DNA from 2 places in the Fusibacter fontis genome. Region 2 is predicted to be linked to the other one. Evidence: a T-box and tRNA genes for the amino acid it is inferred to sense, from the RefSeq annotation. Region 2 holds a T-box; the other holds one or more tRNA genes.
What was found. The T-box of region 2 lies ahead of thrS (threonine--tRNA ligase). A T-box ahead of a tRNA ligase gene usually reads a tRNA of that ligase, here a tRNA-Thr.
Positions count from the first base shown of each region.

Region 1: it has a tRNA-Thr gene. The T-box ahead of thrS (threonine--tRNA ligase) is inferred to sense a tRNA for this amino acid. The anticodon was not compared.

Region 1 is NZ_AP042445.1:1,922,560-1,932,229, reverse strand. Features, by position in the region: gene ACZ41W_RS08820 (peptidylprolyl isomerase) at 1-374, shown strand, start outside; gene ACZ41W_RS08815 (putative polysaccharide biosynthesis protein) at 449-2,065, shown strand; gene yabN (bifunctional methyltransferase/pyrophosphohydrolase YabN) at 2,081-3,544, shown strand; gene ACZ41W_RS08805 (HU family DNA-binding protein) at 3,640-3,918, shown strand; gene ACZ41W_RS08800 (RNA-binding S4 domain-containing protein) at 3,972-4,223, shown strand; gene ACZ41W_RS08795 (FtsB family cell division protein) at 4,241-4,552, shown strand; gene ACZ41W_RS08790 (Ppx/GppA phosphatase family protein) at 4,563-5,477, shown strand; tRNA gene ACZ41W_RS08785 (tRNA-Asp) at 5,533-5,609, shown strand; tRNA gene ACZ41W_RS08780 (tRNA-Thr) at 5,736-5,811, shown strand; gene ACZ41W_RS08775 (TldD/PmbA family protein) at 6,037-7,425, shown strand; gene ACZ41W_RS08770 (TldD/PmbA family protein) at 7,425-8,774, shown strand; gene tilS (tRNA lysidine(34) synthetase TilS) at 8,777-9,670, shown strand, end outside.
Region 2 is NZ_AP042445.1:1,425,949-1,435,618, forward strand. Features, by position in the region: gene thrS (threonine--tRNA ligase) at 1-1,659, opposite strand, end outside; T-box leader at 1,759-1,968, opposite strand; gene ACZ41W_RS06460 (DUF445 domain-containing protein) at 2,041-2,640, opposite strand; gene ACZ41W_RS06465 (DUF6873 family GME fold protein) at 2,644-3,384, opposite strand; gene hslO (Hsp33 family molecular chaperone HslO) at 3,427-4,320, opposite strand; gene ACZ41W_RS06475 (class I SAM-dependent DNA methyltransferase) at 4,329-5,063, opposite strand; gene ACZ41W_RS06480 (CPBP family glutamic-type intramembrane protease) at 5,102-6,061, opposite strand; gene ACZ41W_RS06485 (M20 metallopeptidase family protein) at 6,132-7,283, opposite strand; gene hpt (hypoxanthine phosphoribosyltransferase) at 7,517-8,041, opposite strand; gene ACZ41W_RS06495 (CD0519/CD1768 family membrane protein) at 8,320-9,489, shown strand; gene ACZ41W_RS06500 (hypothetical protein) at 9,624-9,670, opposite strand, start outside.

The DNA.
Region 1 (9,670 bases), 500 kb from region 2:
GTGAAGATTTTAATACGTTGGCAATTGAAAATTCAAAAGATCCTGGTTCGTCCTCTGAAGGTGGAGACTTAGGTTATTTTGGCCGAAATGCAATGGTTTCTGAGTTTAGCAAAGTTGCATTTTCGTTAGAGATTGGAGCTGTAAGCGATCCAGTTCAGACTGAGCATGGATTTCATATCATTAAAGTTGAAGATGCTTTAACAGTGAATCAAATGATAGAAGCTGGAAAGACAGAATCAGAAATTAATGAGCAAAAAGAACAGATTATCGTTGCTTTAGCACAACAACTATACGTTGAAAAAATTGATGCTTTAAAAGCTGAAGCAAAAATAGAAACATTTATGGAAAAAGTTAAAGAAGAAAAAGAAAAATAAATCAAAGAATAATGGTTCAAAAGTAAAGCAAAGGTCAGTCCAGTACTGACCTTTTTATAATAGGAGATTTAATTATGTCAGAAAATAAAGCAAAGCACCAAGCAGATTCATTTGTCAAAGGTGCGTTTATCTTGGGTATTGCAGGCGTTTTTGTAAAAATTATTGGTGCCTTTTTTAAAATCCCTTTAGCAAATCTATTAGGGCCAGAAGGGATAAGTTACTACACAAGTGCGTATCCAATTTACAATTTTTTTATAGTCCTTGCAACGGCAGGGTTGCCAACCGCACTTGCAAAAATTATCTCTGAGCAACGTGCGATGGGAGACTATGCCAATTTAGATCGTACATTTAGATCAGGGATGGTCTTGATGACCAGCGTGGGGATTTTGGGATCCTTGTTTATGTTTTTTGGCGCTGAAGCGATCTCAGATAAAATTAATAATCCGAAAGCAATACTTTCGTTTCAAGCACTAGCGCCTGCCGTGTTCTTAGTGTCGCTCATGGCAGTATTTAGAGGGTTCTTCCAAGGGTTTCAACAAATGAAACCCTTTGCGGCTTCACAGATTTATGAACAGTTCGCCCGTGTTATTATTGGATATGGACTCGCAGTGATCTTGATTAAAAAAAGTTTAGAGTATGCTGCTGCAGGTGCCACGTTTGGTGCAACAGCAGGTGCTCTTGCGGGGTTAGTGGTTATTTACATGATGTATAAGCGGTTCCGAAAGAAAAATCAGGAAGAGTTTACACAACAAGTAGCGAGTGAAAAAGCAAGTATTCCAGACATGATGAAGCGAATTGTCCTCATTGCAGTGCCGATTACACTTGGAGCAGCTGTGATGCCACTTATGAATTCAATCGATGTCCTGGTTGTAATGAATCGACTTGCGGATATCGGCATGGGAGATCAAGCCAATGACCTTTATGGTATGCTGAGTGGATATGCTGCAACACTTGTAAATTTACCTCAAGTAATTACTTCTGCAATCCAAATAAGCATCGTGCCTGCAATTGCGGTTTTGTTTGTTCAAAAAGGCACAAAGCAGCTAGAACGAACAATCCAAAATGGGATTCGCATGACGTTGATTATTAGCCTTCCAGCAACAGCGGGGTTGGTATTATTAGCACAACCTATTATGGAACTTCTATATCCGAATCAAGTACAACATGCAGTAACCACGGGAAATATTTTAGCGATTCTAGGCTTTAGCGTGATTTTCTTGGGAATGTTTCAAGTAACGACGGGAATTTTACAAGGACTCAGTTTACAAAATAGACCGGCAATTAACCTGTTGATTGGAGCCGCAATCAAGATACTTTTAACATATATATTAGTAGGAATTCCTCAAATCAATATTTATGGAGCGGCGATTTCAACTCTTGCAGCTTATGGAACGGCGACTGTGCTCAATCTCATTACGATGAAAAAACGTGCAGATATTTCCTTTGGATTTAAAGAAGTGTTGCTAAAACCGCTGACATCAGTTTTGGTGATGAGTGTGGCCGTTGTGGGATCATATCAACTCAGTTTGTTCGTAATCTCTCCAAAACTTGCAACTGTTTTTGCGATTGGAGTTGGGATGTTGGTTTATTTAGTGATGCTCTTTAAAACAAAGACGTTGACAGAGGATGACTATATTATGATGCCAGGTGGTTCAAAACTCAAAAAAATAAATGATAGATTTTTCAAATAGATAGGAGGTCATGAGGTGATTACAATTGTAGGTATGGGACCTGGTAGTGAATCTTTTTTGACGATGGATGCCTTTAAAACTTTAACAAGTGGACAAACTGTTTATTTAAGAACAGATCGACACCCCGTTGTTCCATATTTAGTTGAACAAGGTATGTGCTATCAGTCTTTTGATGACTACTATCATCAATTTGAGTCGTTTGATGAGGTGTATGAAGCTATTGCCAATGAGATTATTGCACTAGCAGAACATGATGATATTTTGTATGCGGTTCCAGGTAATCCGTTTGTTGCAGAAAAAACGGTGTCAATCATCTTAGAACGTTATAAAATAGAAGAAAATTTAAGCGAATCCGATAAATTTCGCATCGTACATGGAACGAGTTTTATTGATGCCATTGTAACGGCGCTTAAATATGATCCCGTAAATGGTTTTGTGATATTAGATGCTCTTAATGTAGAACATGAGTGGATGAATGCAACCAAGGATCATTTGTTTATTCAAGTTTATGATCAAATGTCAGCATCTCATCTTAAATTAGCGCTTATGGATGTTTGGGAGGATGAACATTTGGTGACCATTATCAGAGGGGCTGGTATTCCTTGTCAAGAAATGATTAAAACAGTGCCGCTTTGCGAACTCGATCACACACCAGATGATTTTAATCATTTGACAAGTTTGTTTGTGCCAGGTGGCAAATCTATTCGCCATGAGCTCAGAGAACTCGAAGATGTTATTGCCATTTTACGAGGTGAAAATGGATGTCCGTGGGATAGAGAGCAAACACATGAGTCGTTAGCAAGTAATTTGATTGAAGAAGCCTATGAAGTTAAAGATGCCATTGTGAAAGGTCATGAGGAAAATTTAATTGAGGAACTTGGAGATGTACTTTTACAAGTGGTTTTTCATGCTTCGATTGCATCGGATGACGGCTACTTTGACATGAATGATGTCATTCGTGGAATTTGTGAAAAAATGATTCGTAGACATCCTCATGTATTTGGTTCTGTAGATGTGAAAGATTCAGAGGAAGTTTTGGCAAATTGGCAAATGATTAAGGATGAAGAAAAAGCCTTAACTTCAATAGCAGAAAGTATGAAGTCGGTGACTTATAGCTTGCCAAGTTTGATGCGTGCTCAAAAAGTACAAAAGAAGGCGGCTGCTGTGGGCTTTGATTGGGATTCGCCTCTTGATGCAGTTGAGAAAATTCACGAAGAACTGAAAGAGTGGGAAATTGCGATTCAAGAAAACCGTGAGGATGAAATAAAAGAAGAACTGGGAGATTTGCTGCTCATTATCAGCAATGTCGCACGTCTTTTGAAAATTGATGCCGAACAAGCGCTTGTGGATGCAATTGAAAAATTTGTGAACAGATTTTCATATATTGAAGAAAACTTGAAAAAAATGAATAAGACCCCCAACATATTGATACGTGAGGAAATGAACGTTTTGTGGAGTGAATCTAAAAAGTCAAAATAATTATGAAAAAATTTATAAAAACTCTTGTAAAAGTTGAAATTTCAACGTATACTTATAATAGTTAAAACAACTTAATAATTTGAGGAGGTTATATTGTGAATAAAGCTGAATTAGTAGCTAGTATGGCTGAAAAATCTGGTTTAACTAAAAAAGATGCTGAGTTAGCATTAAATGCTTTCATGAAAAGCGTAGAGGAAGAACTTGCTAAAAGTGGTAAAGTTCAATTAGTAGGTTTCGGTACTTTTGATGTTAGAGAAAGAAAACAAAGAACTGGAAGAAACCCTAGAAATCCTAAAGAAACAATTAATATTCCAGCTTCAAAAGCTCCTGTTTTCAAAGCAGGTAAAGCTTTAAAAGAAACAGTAAATGCATAATGATATCAGAAAAAGCAGCCTAGCTGCTTTTTCTTGATTTATGGAGGTACAAAATGAGAATTGATAAATATTTAAAAAATGCTAGACTAATAAAAAGAAGAACTATTGCGAAAGAAGCTTGTGATCAAGGCAGAATTCTTGTTAATGGCAAAGTAGCAAAACCAGGTACAGAAGTTGCAATTGGAGATGAGCTCAGTATTCGCCTAGGGAGCAAACAAATGCAAGTGAAGATTTGTGCGCTTGATGAACACGTCACAAAAGAGAGTTCAAAGTTATTATATGAGGTCATTTCTGAAAGTGAATAGGAGATGGTGTTGTTCCAATGAAAACCAAAAGGAAATTTTTTAAGCGAAATAAAGTAACCTTTCTCATCGTGTTGATGCTTCTGGGATATTACGGATTTTTGATGTACCAAACTGAGACAAAGCTTGATGAGTTAAAAGGGGTACAGAAGGAATTGAAAACGGAAATTGCGATGATTGATCGCGATATTGATAAACTTGAAGATGAGTACATTTATTCTCTGTCGACAGAAGCGGTCGAGCAAATTGCTAGAAAGCGATTAAAAATGGTAAAACCCAATGAAATCATTTTCTTGATAAAAGGATTGCAAGATGAAGGCGATGGTGAATAAGGAGGTTCTTTTGAAAGTAGCGTGTATAGATGTAGGGACGAATTCAATCCGTCTTTTGTTGGCAAATTACCACGAAGGGCGATTTGATGATGCGTGTAAAAAATTGAGGATGACTCGATTGGGAAAAGGTGTCAATGAAACTAAAATGCTGGATATCGAACGAATGAAAGACTCGGTAGATGCGATTGATAGCTTTAAGCGGGAAGCAATCTCGTTTGGCGCAGAACATATTTTTATCATGGCGACAAGTGCCGTTCGAGATTCTAAGAATTCAGACATCTTTAAACAAATGATTTTTAATCAAACGGGAATGCAACTTGAAGTTATCAGTGGTAAGAAGGAAGCGGAGATTGGTTTCAAAGGCGTTTTGATGGGCGCACATCTAACAGATGAAAATCTACTTATTATAGATATTGGCGGTGGTTCAACGGAATTAATCGTGGGTAACCAGCAGGGAATCATCTTCTCGCATAGCTTGGACATCGGTGCAGTTAGATTGACGGGTGCGTTTATATCGCACGATCCAGCGACTTCAGATGAGAAAAGTACAATAGATGCTTATATCAAAGACGCACTTGAGACAGTGATCCATGAAATTTCTCGTTATAAAATATCAGAAGCAATTGGAATTGGAGGAACAGCAACGACTTTTGCTACAATGGTACATCAAGTTTCTGTTTACTCGCGTCAAGCCGTCCATGGACTTTGCGTAACAAAAGAACAAATAAGCAATTACAATCAAAAACTCTTGCATCTATCTGTAGAAGAAAGAAAAGGAATTGTTGGACTTGAGGAGAAAAGAGCGGATATTATTTATGCCGGGGGATTGATATTACAACAAGTTTTAGATCAATTGGCGATAGAAAAGTATTTTGCTAGCGACTATGATAATTTAGAAGGATTTATCGTCGAAAAATTGGGCTAAAAGTGTTGACAAAACTGCCTCAATCGTGTAATATAAATCTTGTTCGTAACAACGCGGTCCAGTAGTTCAGTTGGTTAGAACGCTAGCCTGTCACGCTAGAGGTCGAGGGTTCGAGTCCCTTCTGGATCGCCATTTATAATTTTGCGCAGCAAAATTACCCGACATGAGAAACGAAGTTTCTAGGAGGGGCGCAGCAAAATTACCCGACATGAGAAACGAAGTTTCTAGGAGGGTGCGCAGCAAAATTATATATATTATGCCGGTGTAGCTCAATTGGTAGAGCAACTGACTTGTAATCAGTAGGTCGCGGGTTCGAGTCCCATCACCGGCTCCATTTTAACCTTCAGAGAAATCTGAAGGTTTTTTTGCGTGTGGGGATAGAGATTTCATTAAAATAAGTTGTTGGAAAATATGTAATGGGTTAAAATAAATAGGTGTAGGGTCGGTTTGCGTTATTAACAGTTTTCAATTCTTAATAAAATGTTAACACACTCACCATACATCGTTTATTATTTAGTGTTACGATATGTTTTATTAATATTCATTTGGAGGTAGCGGCATGTTAAATAAGCAAGTTGTAAGCGACGTATTACAAGCGGCTTTATCAACTGGTGGTGACTTTGCTGAGATTTTTGTCGAAGATCGTTTTAACAATTCGATGGAATTGGTAAAAGGCAAAATTGAAAAATCATTATCAGGTAGAGATTATGGCATTGGCATTAGAATTTTTCAAGGGTTAAACAGTGTTTATACATACACTTGTGAAAATAGCCGAGATCACTTAGTGGAAGTGGCTAAAAAAGCGGCAGCAGCGATAAAAGGGATTCCTCAAAATGCTAAAATAGATTTTGTCATGACATCCCCTGTTCAAGCACATCCGGTTAAGGTTATGCCTTCAAGTGTTTCGAAACAATCAAAGGTAGATTTGATGAAACGCGGATTTGAAGCAGCATCAAAATATGACGCTTCAATCAACCAAGTTATTGTCACATATTTAGATTATAAGCAGAATGTTTTAATTGCCAATTCTGAAGGAAAATTCGTTGAAGATGAACGTGTTCGTACACGCTATTTAATAGACACGGTCGCACAAAAAGATGGAAAAATGCAAAGAGGGTTTATTGGAAAAGGTTCAGGCAAAGGGTTTGAACTGTATGATGAAATTGACGTCGAGTGGATTGGAAGAGAATCTGCACGTATTGCGAAGACGATGCTAGATGCACAATCGTCACCTAGTGGAAAATTCCCGGTTATTCTCGACAATAAATTTGGTGGGGTTATTTTTCACGAGGCATGTGGTCATGGATTGGAAGCAACATCTGTTGCTAAAGGCAATAGTGTCTACGCGGATAAAATGGGACAAAAAATCGCTTCAGACATTGTTAATGCAGTAGATGACGGAACCATAGCGAATGAATGGGGCTCATCAAATTATGATGATGAAGGAACGCCAACTCAAAGAAATGTTTTAATTAAAGACGGCGTTTTGACTGGATATATGATTGATAAACTCAATGCAAGAAGAATGAATGCGGATATCACAGGTTCTTCTAGACGACAATCTTATAAATTTGCGCCAACCTCACGTATGACCAATACGTATATCTTAAATGGACAATCCAAGTTTGAGGACATGATTGGGTCTATTGAGTATGGACTCTATGCGAAGTACTTAGGTGGAGGTTCTGTCAACACAGCGACAGGCGAATTCAATTTTTCTGTACAAGAAGGCTATTTAATTGAAAATGGAAAAATTACAGCACCGGTAAAAGGCGCAACTCTAATTGGAACTGGACTTGAAGTGCTTCAAAAAATCGAGATGATTAGTGATAATTTTGGTTCTGGAGAAGGGATGTGTGGTTCTGTAAGTGGCTCGATTCCTGCGGGACTTGGACAACCTGCGCTAAAAGTATCTGAAATAACAGTAGGCGGAAGGGAGGAAGCGTAATGGATTCGAGATTATTAGAACTTTTATTTGAAAAGGGAAAACAAAAGGGATTTCAAGAGCAAGAAATCTATTATGTTCGAAATAAATCAACTGATATCTCAGTATATGATGGTGCGATTGATAAGTACAATTTAAGTGAAAATAGTGGTTTATCCTACCGCGCGATGTTAGATGGTAAACTCGGATATGCGTATTCAGAAATTATTGATGAAAAAGCCATCGAAATGCTCGTTTTAGAAGCATATGACAATGCAAGAGTCATTGAATCGGACGATGAAGTGTTCTTATTTAAAGGCTCAGAGTCTTATCCGGAAATCAATCATTATAATGAGCAGTTAAGTCAATCTCCAATCAGTGAAAAAATAGAATTTATGTTGTCGTTAGAACGCGAACTAAAAGCATATGATCCTCGAATCAAAAGTATTTCATATAATCAATACAATGAATCTGAGTCGTTTAGACGTATTAAAAACACCAAAGGTCTTGATGTCACTGAACTATCCAATATTTGTTATGCATATGCGATGATTGTGGTTTCTGACGGAGTAGATACAAGGACGGGTCTTGGATACGACATATCCAATGATTTTTATCAGCTATCACAAGCTAAAATTATCAAACAAGCTGCTGAAGAAGCGCTCAGTATGTTGGGTGCAAAGACCGTTAAGTCAAAAACATGTCCAGTTGTCATTAAAAATGGGACGTTTGCAGAATTCTTTAGTGCATTTATCGACGTTTACAATGCAGAGCACGTTCAGAAAGACCTTTCTCAAATGGCGGGTCGATTAGGTGATCAAGTGTCGACTTCGGTTTTAACAGTTGTTGATGATCCGCATTTAGAGATGGGATTAGCTTCTTCAAGTTTTGATGCAGAAGGCGTTGCGACACAGAAGAACACACTTATTGAAGAAGGTGTACTAAAAACATTTTTCCATAATCTTAAAACAGCCAATAAAGACGGGGTTGAATCTACTGGAAATGCCAGTAAGGCGTCTTATAAAGGAACGGTTGGCATCTCACCATCTAATTTGATCGTTAAACCGGGTACCATCTCGTTTGATGAGATGATTTCAGATATTGGTGAGGGCGTTTATGTGACGAGTTTACAAGGAATGCATGCCGGACTTGACCCAATTTCAGGTGATTTTTCACTTCAGTGCCATGGTTATGAGATTTCAGGTGGAAAACTTGGAAAGCCGGTATCGCAAATTACAGTTGCTGGAAACTATTTCGAACTTTTAAATGATATCGAAGCGTTTTCTTCAGACTTTGAATTTTCAATTATGGCGGAACCTTACACAGGTTCTGCATCTGTAAAAATTAAAAAACTTGCCATTTCAGGAGAATAAAAATGCTATGTGATGTGATGTGTCAAATTCGAAAAACAATCAAAGAGAATCAATTGTTGACGACCGGTGATAAGGTAGTCGTTGGATTTTCAGGTGGACCTGATTCTTTGACGTTATTACATGCCTTGAATGCCATAAAAGACGAATGGCCAATATCTTTAGTGGCAGTACACATCAATCACATGTTGCGTGGAGAGTTTGCAGACGCGGACGAACAGTTCTGTCAATCATTTTGTGCGCAGAATCACATTCCGTGTTATACCTTTAAAGTAGATGTGTCATCGCTTTCTCAGATAAATAATATTTCATTTGAGGAAGCGGGGCGCATTGTGCGATATGAGAAATTTGAAGAAGTTAGACATATTGAACAGGCAACAAAAATTGCAGTTGCTCAGAATAAAAATGACGTAACGGAAACGTTCTTAATGAATTTATTGAGAGGTTCAGGTATTGATGGTCTCGCATCGATTGAATATATGCGAGATCAACAAATTATTCGACCACTTTTGGATGTTGATCGTCAATCAATTGAAAGTTATTGTTTGGAAAATGGTTTAGAACCACGACGGGATCATACCAATGATGAAAATGACTACTTGAGAAATAGAATTCGCAATGAATTAATACCGCATCTGTCAACCCATTACAATCCATCATTTCAAGACGCGATACAGCGTACGGTACAGATTATGAAAGAAGAAAAAGCATTTTGGAGCGATTACCAGAAGGAACTTTTTCAGACGTATTGCCGTCAAACACAGGTTGGAATACAGCTTGATTATGATAAAATGAAGACCAAGTCAAAAGCTGAACAGCGTCAACTCATTCGACATTGCATAGAGATACTTCGAGGGGACTTGAAAAATATATCGTTTGACATCATCGAGCAAATTATG
Region 2 (9,670 bases):
TGCATATGGGATATGTCTATCTGCAATTGTCAGAAGTTTTACTTGAACTGGTGCTAACCAAGCTGGGAACTTTCCTGCGAATTCTTCAATCAAGATTCCCATAAAGCGCTCAATCGATCCATACGCAACTCTATGAATAACAATTGGTTGATGTTTTTCGCCATCACTGCCGATATAAGATAATTCAAAGCGTTGTGGCAACTGCATATCAAGCTGAATAGTACCACATTGCCATGTTCTTCCGATACAATCTCTTAAATGGAAGTCAATTTTAGGACCATAGAAAGCACCATCACCTGGATTTAATTTATATTGTATTCCCAATTCTTCAAGAGCGCCTTGAAGTGAATCTTCAGCTAATTTCCAATCTTCTTCGCTACCCATTGATTTTTCAGGTCGAGTTGATAGTTCAACATGGTAACTAAATCCAAAAGTTTTATACACTTCGTCGATCAAGTTCACTACATTGATGATTTCGCCTTTGATTTGTTCTGGCAACATAAATATATGTGCGTCATCTTGAGTAAATGCTCTCACACGCATTAAGCCATGCAATGCCCCTGACAATTCATGTCTGTGAACTCTACCGATTTCACCCACCCTAAGTGGAAAATCTTTATAAGAACGAAGTTCTGTTTTATAAACGAGCATGCCCCCTGGACAGTTCATCGGTTTGATAGCAAAGTCTTCTTCGTCAATAAGCACAGTGTACATATTGTCTTTATAATGGAACCAGTGTCCTGAAGTTTCCCAAAGTTTTCTATTTAATATAATTGGAGTTTCAACTTCAACATAGTTTGCTTTGTCGTGTACTTCTCTCCAATATTTGAGTAGGTTATTTTTTACAACCATACCTTTTGGTAAAATGAATGGGAATCCAGGGCCCTCTTCCATCAATGCAAAGAGTCCGAGCTCTTTTCCGAGTTTTCGGTGATCTCTCTTCTTAGCTTCTTCAAGCATATTTACGTATTCTTCAAGCATAGAAGCTTTTGGAAATGCAGTTCCGTATATTCTTTGAAGCATTTTATTTTTTTCATCGCCTCTCCAGTATGCACCTGCTAATGAGAGTAATTTAACGCTTTTAACATCTTTAGTTGAGGCTACGTGGCAACCTGCACATAAATCAACAAAATCACCTTGTCTGTAGAATGAAATAATCGCATCTTCTGGCAAATCGTTGATGAGTTCAACTTTATATTTTTCACCTTTTTCCTCCATAAAACGAATCGCTTCATTTCTTGGAAGTTCAAATCTTTCTAGTTTTAGATCCTCTTTTACAATTTTATTCATTTCAGCTTCAATTTTTTCTAAATCTTCTGGGACAAACTTGTGTTCAGTATCAAAATCATAATAAAAACCATTTTCAATTGCTGGTCCAATTGCAAGTTGGGCATCCGGAAACAATCTTTTTACTGCTTGAGCTAAGATGTGGGATCCTGTATGTCTAAAGGCATGCGCGCCTTCAGAATCTTCAAATTTTAAAATATTCAGTTCACAATCTTCTTCTAGCTTATATGATAAATCCACTGTTTTTCCATTCACAGTTCCAACAATCGCCTCTTTCGCAAGTCTTCCTGAGATAGATGCAGCGACATCATAGACAGACATTCCTTTTTCAACTTCTTTAATACTGCCATCTTTAAGTGTAATTTTAATCATATGTTACCTCCTATATTTTCATTTTTTAACACTGGTTCTCTTTTCTAAATGAAGTGTTCGGTGAATCGCTGAAAATAAAAAAACCCGTCACTAGCATCTGCTAGGGACGAGTTACTCGCGGTTCCACCCTAATAACTTGTTTGACAAGTCACTTGAACACCGTAACGTGGTGAACGCAAACATTTCGAAATCTACTCAGTTTGAGCTAAAAGTGAGTCTTCATAAAACTATTCTTACAAATCATTTCAGCCACGTGATTTGCTCTCTAAAAGACATTGCTTTATTACTGGTCTTTATAATCGCTTAAATATCTAATTATTCATTATAATAGTGTATGTCTTCAAATTTGTCAATAACAAATGATAATTGTTTACAATTTCATCACATTAAACCGATAACGATAATTCCTTGGACAACACCGATGAGAAACCCTAATACGCCTCCAAGGATTTCTATATGCTTAAGTTCATTTTTTGAGATTTTTAAAATCATTTCTTCAATTTTCTCAAAATCATATGCGATGATTTTTTCTTCTACCATTTTGCTGATATCAATTGCCTTTATCGCATGATGACTGAGTTTCTCACCCATTTCGACAATAATTTGTTCTCCATTTTCATCGATGATTTTTTCAATTGACTGAATAATCATTCCCTTAAACATAGAAGGTATCAACGATGGCATTTTTTCTTCCGCAATTGAAGTGACTTTCGTTTTAATTGTCTGTATGATTGACTCTTTGTCCATGTCTTCAATTACCCGATCAATAATTGCATCCATGGAAATTAATTCTTCACTAATAACTTCTCCAATGGAGCGTGCGATATCTGCCTTACGCTTTGGAATTAGTCCTTGAAATACGAAAGGCGTTCCTTTTATGCCCACTGGATGAATCGGTCTAAACATTAGCTTTATGGCAATCACATTGGTCATCCAACCAATCAAGGCACCAACGATCGCAAGTATTGCAATTTTCATCATATTTTACACCTTCATTTCTGTTACTGGATAATAAAAAATCGATCCACAATCTTCTAATTTTTCACTGCTCAATTCAAGAATTTGATAATCTTGCGCTAAAATAAAATCTCTCATGACATCTCCTTGAGTATGGTGTTTTAGCGAACCATTGATTACCACTGTCTTTTCTATTGTTCCGCCAACCCCTCCGATAAATCCGTGTTCAAATCCTTCAAGGACGATTTGACCAGGCTCAATGAACAATGCGCAATAACCGTTTGTCACATAGATTTCATACAGTTTTTTGTCTTCGGTGATGACAGCTTGATTTCCAACAACAAGACTTGAGCATCTTGTATAACCTTGCTTTACATGAATTGATTCTAACGACGTACTATTTCTTATAAATTCTAAAATCTTTGGTTCTGTTATATCTAATCGATGAAAAAAATGTCGGCTTAACTGAACAGCATTATAGGAAATATCTTGTGGATAAACATTTGATAATGGCGAATTACCCACAACAACATGTGAATGATACCATTTTTCATCAACAATCTGGAGTATTTGAGGTTTAACAACAGATTCGATACTTTCGTGAATCCAGACTCGATTTCCAACAAATAAAGACAAATCCGTATGTTCTTTTAGCCTTGCATCGACAAGTGTTTGTTCTGGAATGACCACCAAACACTTCGTCTGAAAACCTCTATGAGATCGAATCTTGTTTATAATAGCTTCACTGGCAAATATAAATCCATTCATTCGTTTGATCATCCCTCTATTTAAACCACATGTCAAATCGTTTTAGGAAAGCTTTTCACTTGGTTCGTCGATAAGTGTTTTCAACATTTCTTCTGAAAATGTGTATTTTTTATTGCAGAAATGACACACCATTTCAGCTTGGTGATCTTCTTCCAATATATTTCTAATTTCGTCTTTTCCGATGCTCAGTAGTGCACGCGTCATGCGTTCTTCGCTACAATCGCATTGATAATTCAGCTCATACGATTCTAATTCGTCTAAACCAAGACCTGCTAATACTTGATGTGCAATCTGAAGCATATCTAAGCCTTCTTCAAACAACTGTGTTAAAGAAGGCAATTGATTTAAATTGGATTCTAACTGTTCGATTGTTGGTTCTGTTGTTTCTGGTAATAATTGCACTATGAAACCACCGGCATAACTCACAGTTGCATCTTTTGATAACGTCACGCCCAATGCTACCGCTGTTGCCTGCTGTTCAGATTGAGCAAAATATTGAGCGATATCTTCAGCTATTTCACCACTCACCAATTGACTTTGTCCAATAAAGGGTTCTTTCATATCCCAATCACGGATGACGATAATTTGCCCATCTTGCCCGACAGCTTGCCCAACATCTAATTTTCCAGCTTGATTATATCGGAGTTCCGCAATTGGATTGGACGTATAGGCTTTCACATTTCCGTGTGTATCGGATACTGCAACCATTAACGGAATCTCGTTAGATCCTTTCACTTGCAATGTCATTTTTTCTTGATCTATTTTGGACATCATTCCCATCATAGACGCTGCTGTAATGACACGTCCAAGCGCAGCAGTGGACATAGGTGACAAGTCGTGAATTTTTCGCGCTGCATCCACCATTTGAGTGGTTTCTGCTACATATATACGCACTTCTCTATTGTGAGTCATGCCTGTAATCAAAGTACCTTTCATCGTTCCTCCTATTTTTTCTTTGCAATAAAACAAATTCTATTAGAAGTATTTGTATAAGCGCTAAATGTGTCGCCATCGACAACTTCTAAAAGTTCGAAATACGGTTTCGTTATTGATATTAGCTCTTCTATAGAATAGGCTTTTTGCTCATGATATTCTTCGTAACGGTCATAGTGTCCGTTTTGTGATTTAAATAATGTGAGTGAAAAATTCAATTGTTTCAATACTTTATCATACTCATTTTCCCAAATATAAGCCTCTTCATCAAAGGTTTCAGCAAATGTATTATTGCCAATCACGTGTTCAAGTTTATATTCTGAACTTACATCAAAAATAAATAATCCCCCAGTATTTAAATGTCTTGAAACATTTTCAAAAACCGCTTCAAGCGACTGAAGATCCAAAATATAGTTGATGCCATCACACATACTAAAAATCATATCATACGTTTTTTTGGTGTTAAACTCCATCATATCTTGATGATAAAAACGCATTTTCATCTGATTTTCAGCCGTTTTTGCTTGCGCAATGGTCAACATATCATCCGATATATCAAGTCCTTCAACAGAAAATCCTTTCTGACAAAGACCAATTCCAATTGTTGCCGTACCACACGCCAATTCTAAAATGGATTTTACTTGATTTTTTTTCGCATATTGACTTAACTGATCAATCCAGTAATCATAGTCAACATCGTACTGCATCATATCATAAACCGAAGCAAACGCTTCATAACTACTCATTTTTTCACCTTACTTTCAAAACTAAGTTCATCATGCATTTATTGATACATGGAAACTACCAAAAACACATACACACACACTGTAAACCCAATTGTCAAAAATGGAAATTTGCTCATTTGAAAACTACCGCTATCTGTATCCACACTAGCTGTTTCACTACTAAGTGTTTCAACGCTATTTGCTTCCAGTTTGCTCTCATCAAATTGTTTTTTTAAACTTCTGAGAATTTTTCTAACCCCTAAGTAACTAAACAATCCAATGATCCCATAAATCACAATAGCTTCGATTATAACACCAGTTTGCATATAAATCAATTCTGAGTCCATAGACATCTGAGTTTTTCCAATATTTGATAAATAGCCAATTAAAACAGCCATCCCATTATTCGTCGTGTGAGCAATAACCCCCGCCCAAATCGAGCCTGTAATTTGCACCAACAAGGAAAACATGATGCCCAGTATGATTGGTCCAAAGAGATTTTGTGGATTCAAGTGAAATAATCCAAAGAGAAGCCCCGAAAATATCGCTCCCCATTTTCGACCAAATGTCGTTTCATATCCATTCAGGATTACTCCACGAAAAAGGGTTTCTTCACACAAACCAGCAGAACCTGCAATGACGAGAAAATAAAGAATAAACTGTTTCATATTATAAGCTTCAGGAACCCCGGAAATAATAGGTTTTCCAAAATATGAAATAATATAAAGGGTAACCATATTGGCAATTGCAATAAATGGTAACATCAACACTGCCAAAACAACAATTTTAAAGACTGCAGAAAATGGTATCTTCTTCAGTCTAAATACATGCTTAAAATCTTTTTTTAAAAACCATGTATAAAGAATACTCGTCGCAAATACAATTCCAAATTCAGTTACTAGCAGTTGCTGAATCACGCCAACTTTTGACATGGCTGTTCCAATTACAATAAATGCCACTAAAAGCACAACATACAATATATTTACTTGAGCAATCGAAAACGATTGTTTATGTTCCATTATTATCTCACTTTCATTTTTTCAATTATAAACGCACACTCTAAAAGACGACGCGGACCATCACCTTAAATTAGAGATTCAAGCTTTCTCGATAGGTTAAAATATTGAGATAAGTCTCTATTCCATCTAGTAGGATCTTGTCGTCAAAAATAAAGTTGCAGCTGTGAAGTGGATAAACCATTCCTTTTGCTTCATTTAGCGAACCAATAAAATAGAAAAGTCCTGGAATTTCTTGTTGATAATACGCAAAATCCTCGCTAATCATCTGCGGTTCAATAATTTCACATCGTGATTGATGATGTGCATAAAACGCTTCAAATAAATTCACATCATTTACCACAGCTGGGTACTTATCAAAGAATTTCAACTCAATTTTTACGTCATAAGCGATTTCGATGCCTTTTAAATATTGTTCCATACGCGTTTTTACAAGATCATAGACCGACTCATCAAATGCCCGAATTGTCCCTTCCATCACAACTTTTCCAGCGATGATATTGCGTCTTTCTCCGCCTTCCATTCTGCCAACTGTTAAAACTGCAGGCTTAACGGGATTGACATTTCTCGAAATTATGGTTTGTAGTCCCAATAAAATTTCTGCGCCAATGGTCAATCCGTCGATGCCTGTATGCGGCATCGCGCCATGTGCACTTGTAGAAGTGATGTGAATATCAAATTCTCCCGTCATGGCCATCATAGGACCTGAACACAGACCGATTTTACCTTGTTCAACTGCTGGAAATATATGAATTCCATAGATTTCATCCACCTGATATTTTTTCAAAAGTCCTTTTTGGATAAAGACCTCTGCACCTCCCGGACCTTCTTCAGCTGGTTGAAAAATCACAACGACGTTATCGTTTAGCTTCTCTTGATTAGCTTTCAAATAGCGCGTGAGTCCAAGTGCCATCGCCATGTGTCCATCATGTCCACAAGCGTGCATATGATTTGGGTGTTTAGAAGGTGAAGGATAGGTACTTTTCTCTGTAACCGGTAAGCCATCTATATCTGTCCTAAATGCGATGGTTCTTTTGGGATTATTGCCTTTGACATAAGCAAGAATTCCGGTTTCGCCAACTTCTTCATACTGTACTTGCAACTCACTCAAGACAGATTTTATGTACTTTGAGGTTTTGTGTTCACTAAATCCCACTTCTGGAATCTCATGAAGCGAGCGTCTATCTTCATAAATTTGGTCTTTTAATTGTTCTAATGTTGTCATATTGCACCTCGCTATTGATTATTTATATAGTAAAAACTATTTAGATCGTATAGATTACTTATTGATCACTTATTTTTTTTGCACCCTGACGTATCACGGCTTAAACGCCTCCTGGCAAGTGTTTTACTTTCCATAATGCTATCTTTATTTTAAGGAGTTCAAATAAAAATAGCAACACTTATTCAAGTTGAGCCTTTTAATGGTTCTAATCTTGATAAGTATTGCTTTTATTTTTAATCTACAAATGCAAAAACATGATCGATATTTCTGAAATAATCGCCATAATTCAATCCATACCCTACTATAAACATATCTGGTATTTCAAATCCTACATAATCTGGTTGATACTCGACTTTTCGTCTAGAGGGTTTATCTAAAAGCACACATGATTTAATACTTTTAGGATTTCTCTTTGAAAGAATCTCCATCACACCTGTCATAGTCAACGCCGAATCCGTAATATCATCGACAATTAGGACATCAAAGTTGGTCAAGTCCGTTGTAATATCTTGAACAATTTTAACATGTCCAGTGCTTTCTTCACCATGTCCATAACTCGATGTTGTCATAAACTCAATTCGAACAGGCAAATCAATTTTCCTCACTAAATCTGCAGTAAATATAAAGCTACCTTTTAATAGCGAAATCACCAATAAATTTTTATCCTTATAATCATCAGTAAGCACTTTGCCTAATTCTGCTACTCGCTCTTCAATTGCGCTTTTTGATAATAAGATTTCTCTTCTCTTATTCTCAATGCTCATGTTAACCTCCATCTCATTTCCTCTAAGTAATTATCAATATTTTATAGTAGTCAATAGTGTTTTTCAAGTTTAATTTCAGCAAATTCAAATAAATTGAACATTTTGCGGCATTCATTTTGCTAAATCACAGAAAATTGGATTTGCTATTTTTTTAGCAGCGTTCAATAAATTTTGTAATTATTACAAGAAATTAATCGAGTTTCAATAGAAATGATTTCTCAAATTGTCTGTATAATAGTACAATAGTAATGACGACTTTATAGGGGGTAACTATGGATCACATTAAGAAAACGAAGAAAGCCATTTCGCTTGAAACTTTTGTCTTTCTAATCGTTGGCGGTATTATTTTTGGGTATTTGGGTTCTACAATGGGCGTTGACAAAATGTTTAACACATTGATGAATACGGCACACTATTTACTGATTGATGTTGTATTTTTCATTATGGCAATTGCCGTTCTCGCAGGTGCATTTGGAGCACTACTTTCAGAATTCGGTGTAGTTGCACTCATCAACAAAATCATTTCACCAATTATGAGGCCAATATACGGATTGCCAGGAGCAGCTTCAATTGGTATGATTACGACTTATTTATCGGATAATCCAGCTATTATCTCACTTGCTCATGATAAAGGGTTTAAGAAATACTTCCGAGATTTTGAAGTTCCAACACTTTGTAACTTAGGAACCGCTTTTGGAATGGGATTAATCGTCAGTACATTTATGATTGGAGCGGGCACTGGCACTGAATATATCCTCCCAGTAATCGTTGGTAATTTAGGCGCGATCATCGGCAGTGTTGTCAGTGTACGATTGATGATGATTTCCACAAAGAAATACTATCAAGTTCCAAAAGGACAAAAACTAGATAAAATTAGCAGCAGCGACTACAATAAAACACGCGAAGTCAGAGATGGAAGTACGTTTGAACGCATATTAGATGCGATGCTTGAAGGTGGAAAGTCAGGAGTTGATCTTGGTCTTGCGATTATTCCTGGTGTGGTTATTATATGTACCTTTGTTATGTTGTTTACTTTTGGTCCATCTATGGTCGACGGTGTTGCCGTTTATACTGGTGCAAAAAAAGAAGGGGTCGCACTCTTCCCAAAAATTGGTGAATTTTTAAGTCCAATTCTACAACCTTTATTTGGTTTTAAAAGTGCTGAAGCGATTGCATTTCCTATCACTTCATTGGGATCTGCAGGAGCTGCTCTCGGTTTAGTGAAAGATTTTATAAAAAATAATTTAATCGGTCCAAATGACATCGCTGTTTTTACTGCGATGGGCATGTGTTGGAGTGGCTACTTAAGTACTCACGTTGGAATGATGGATGCTTTAAATGTGAGAAAATTGGCATCAAAAGCAATCATCTCACATACCATCGGAGGTCTCGTTGCTGGTGTTTCCGCACATTACCTCTTCTTACTCTTTAGTATGCTCTAATCAAACACTGACACGTATTTGCGTTTATAAAACAAGAGGCTTTTCATCTTGACAATAAGGTCACGATTCAACCTTATTTAAATGAAAGCCTCTTTTTATTTCAATATGTTATTGAATAACGCGCAGATTTAATTTTACTGATTCTTGTATCGATTCTGTTTAATGAGTTCTTTTAACAGCA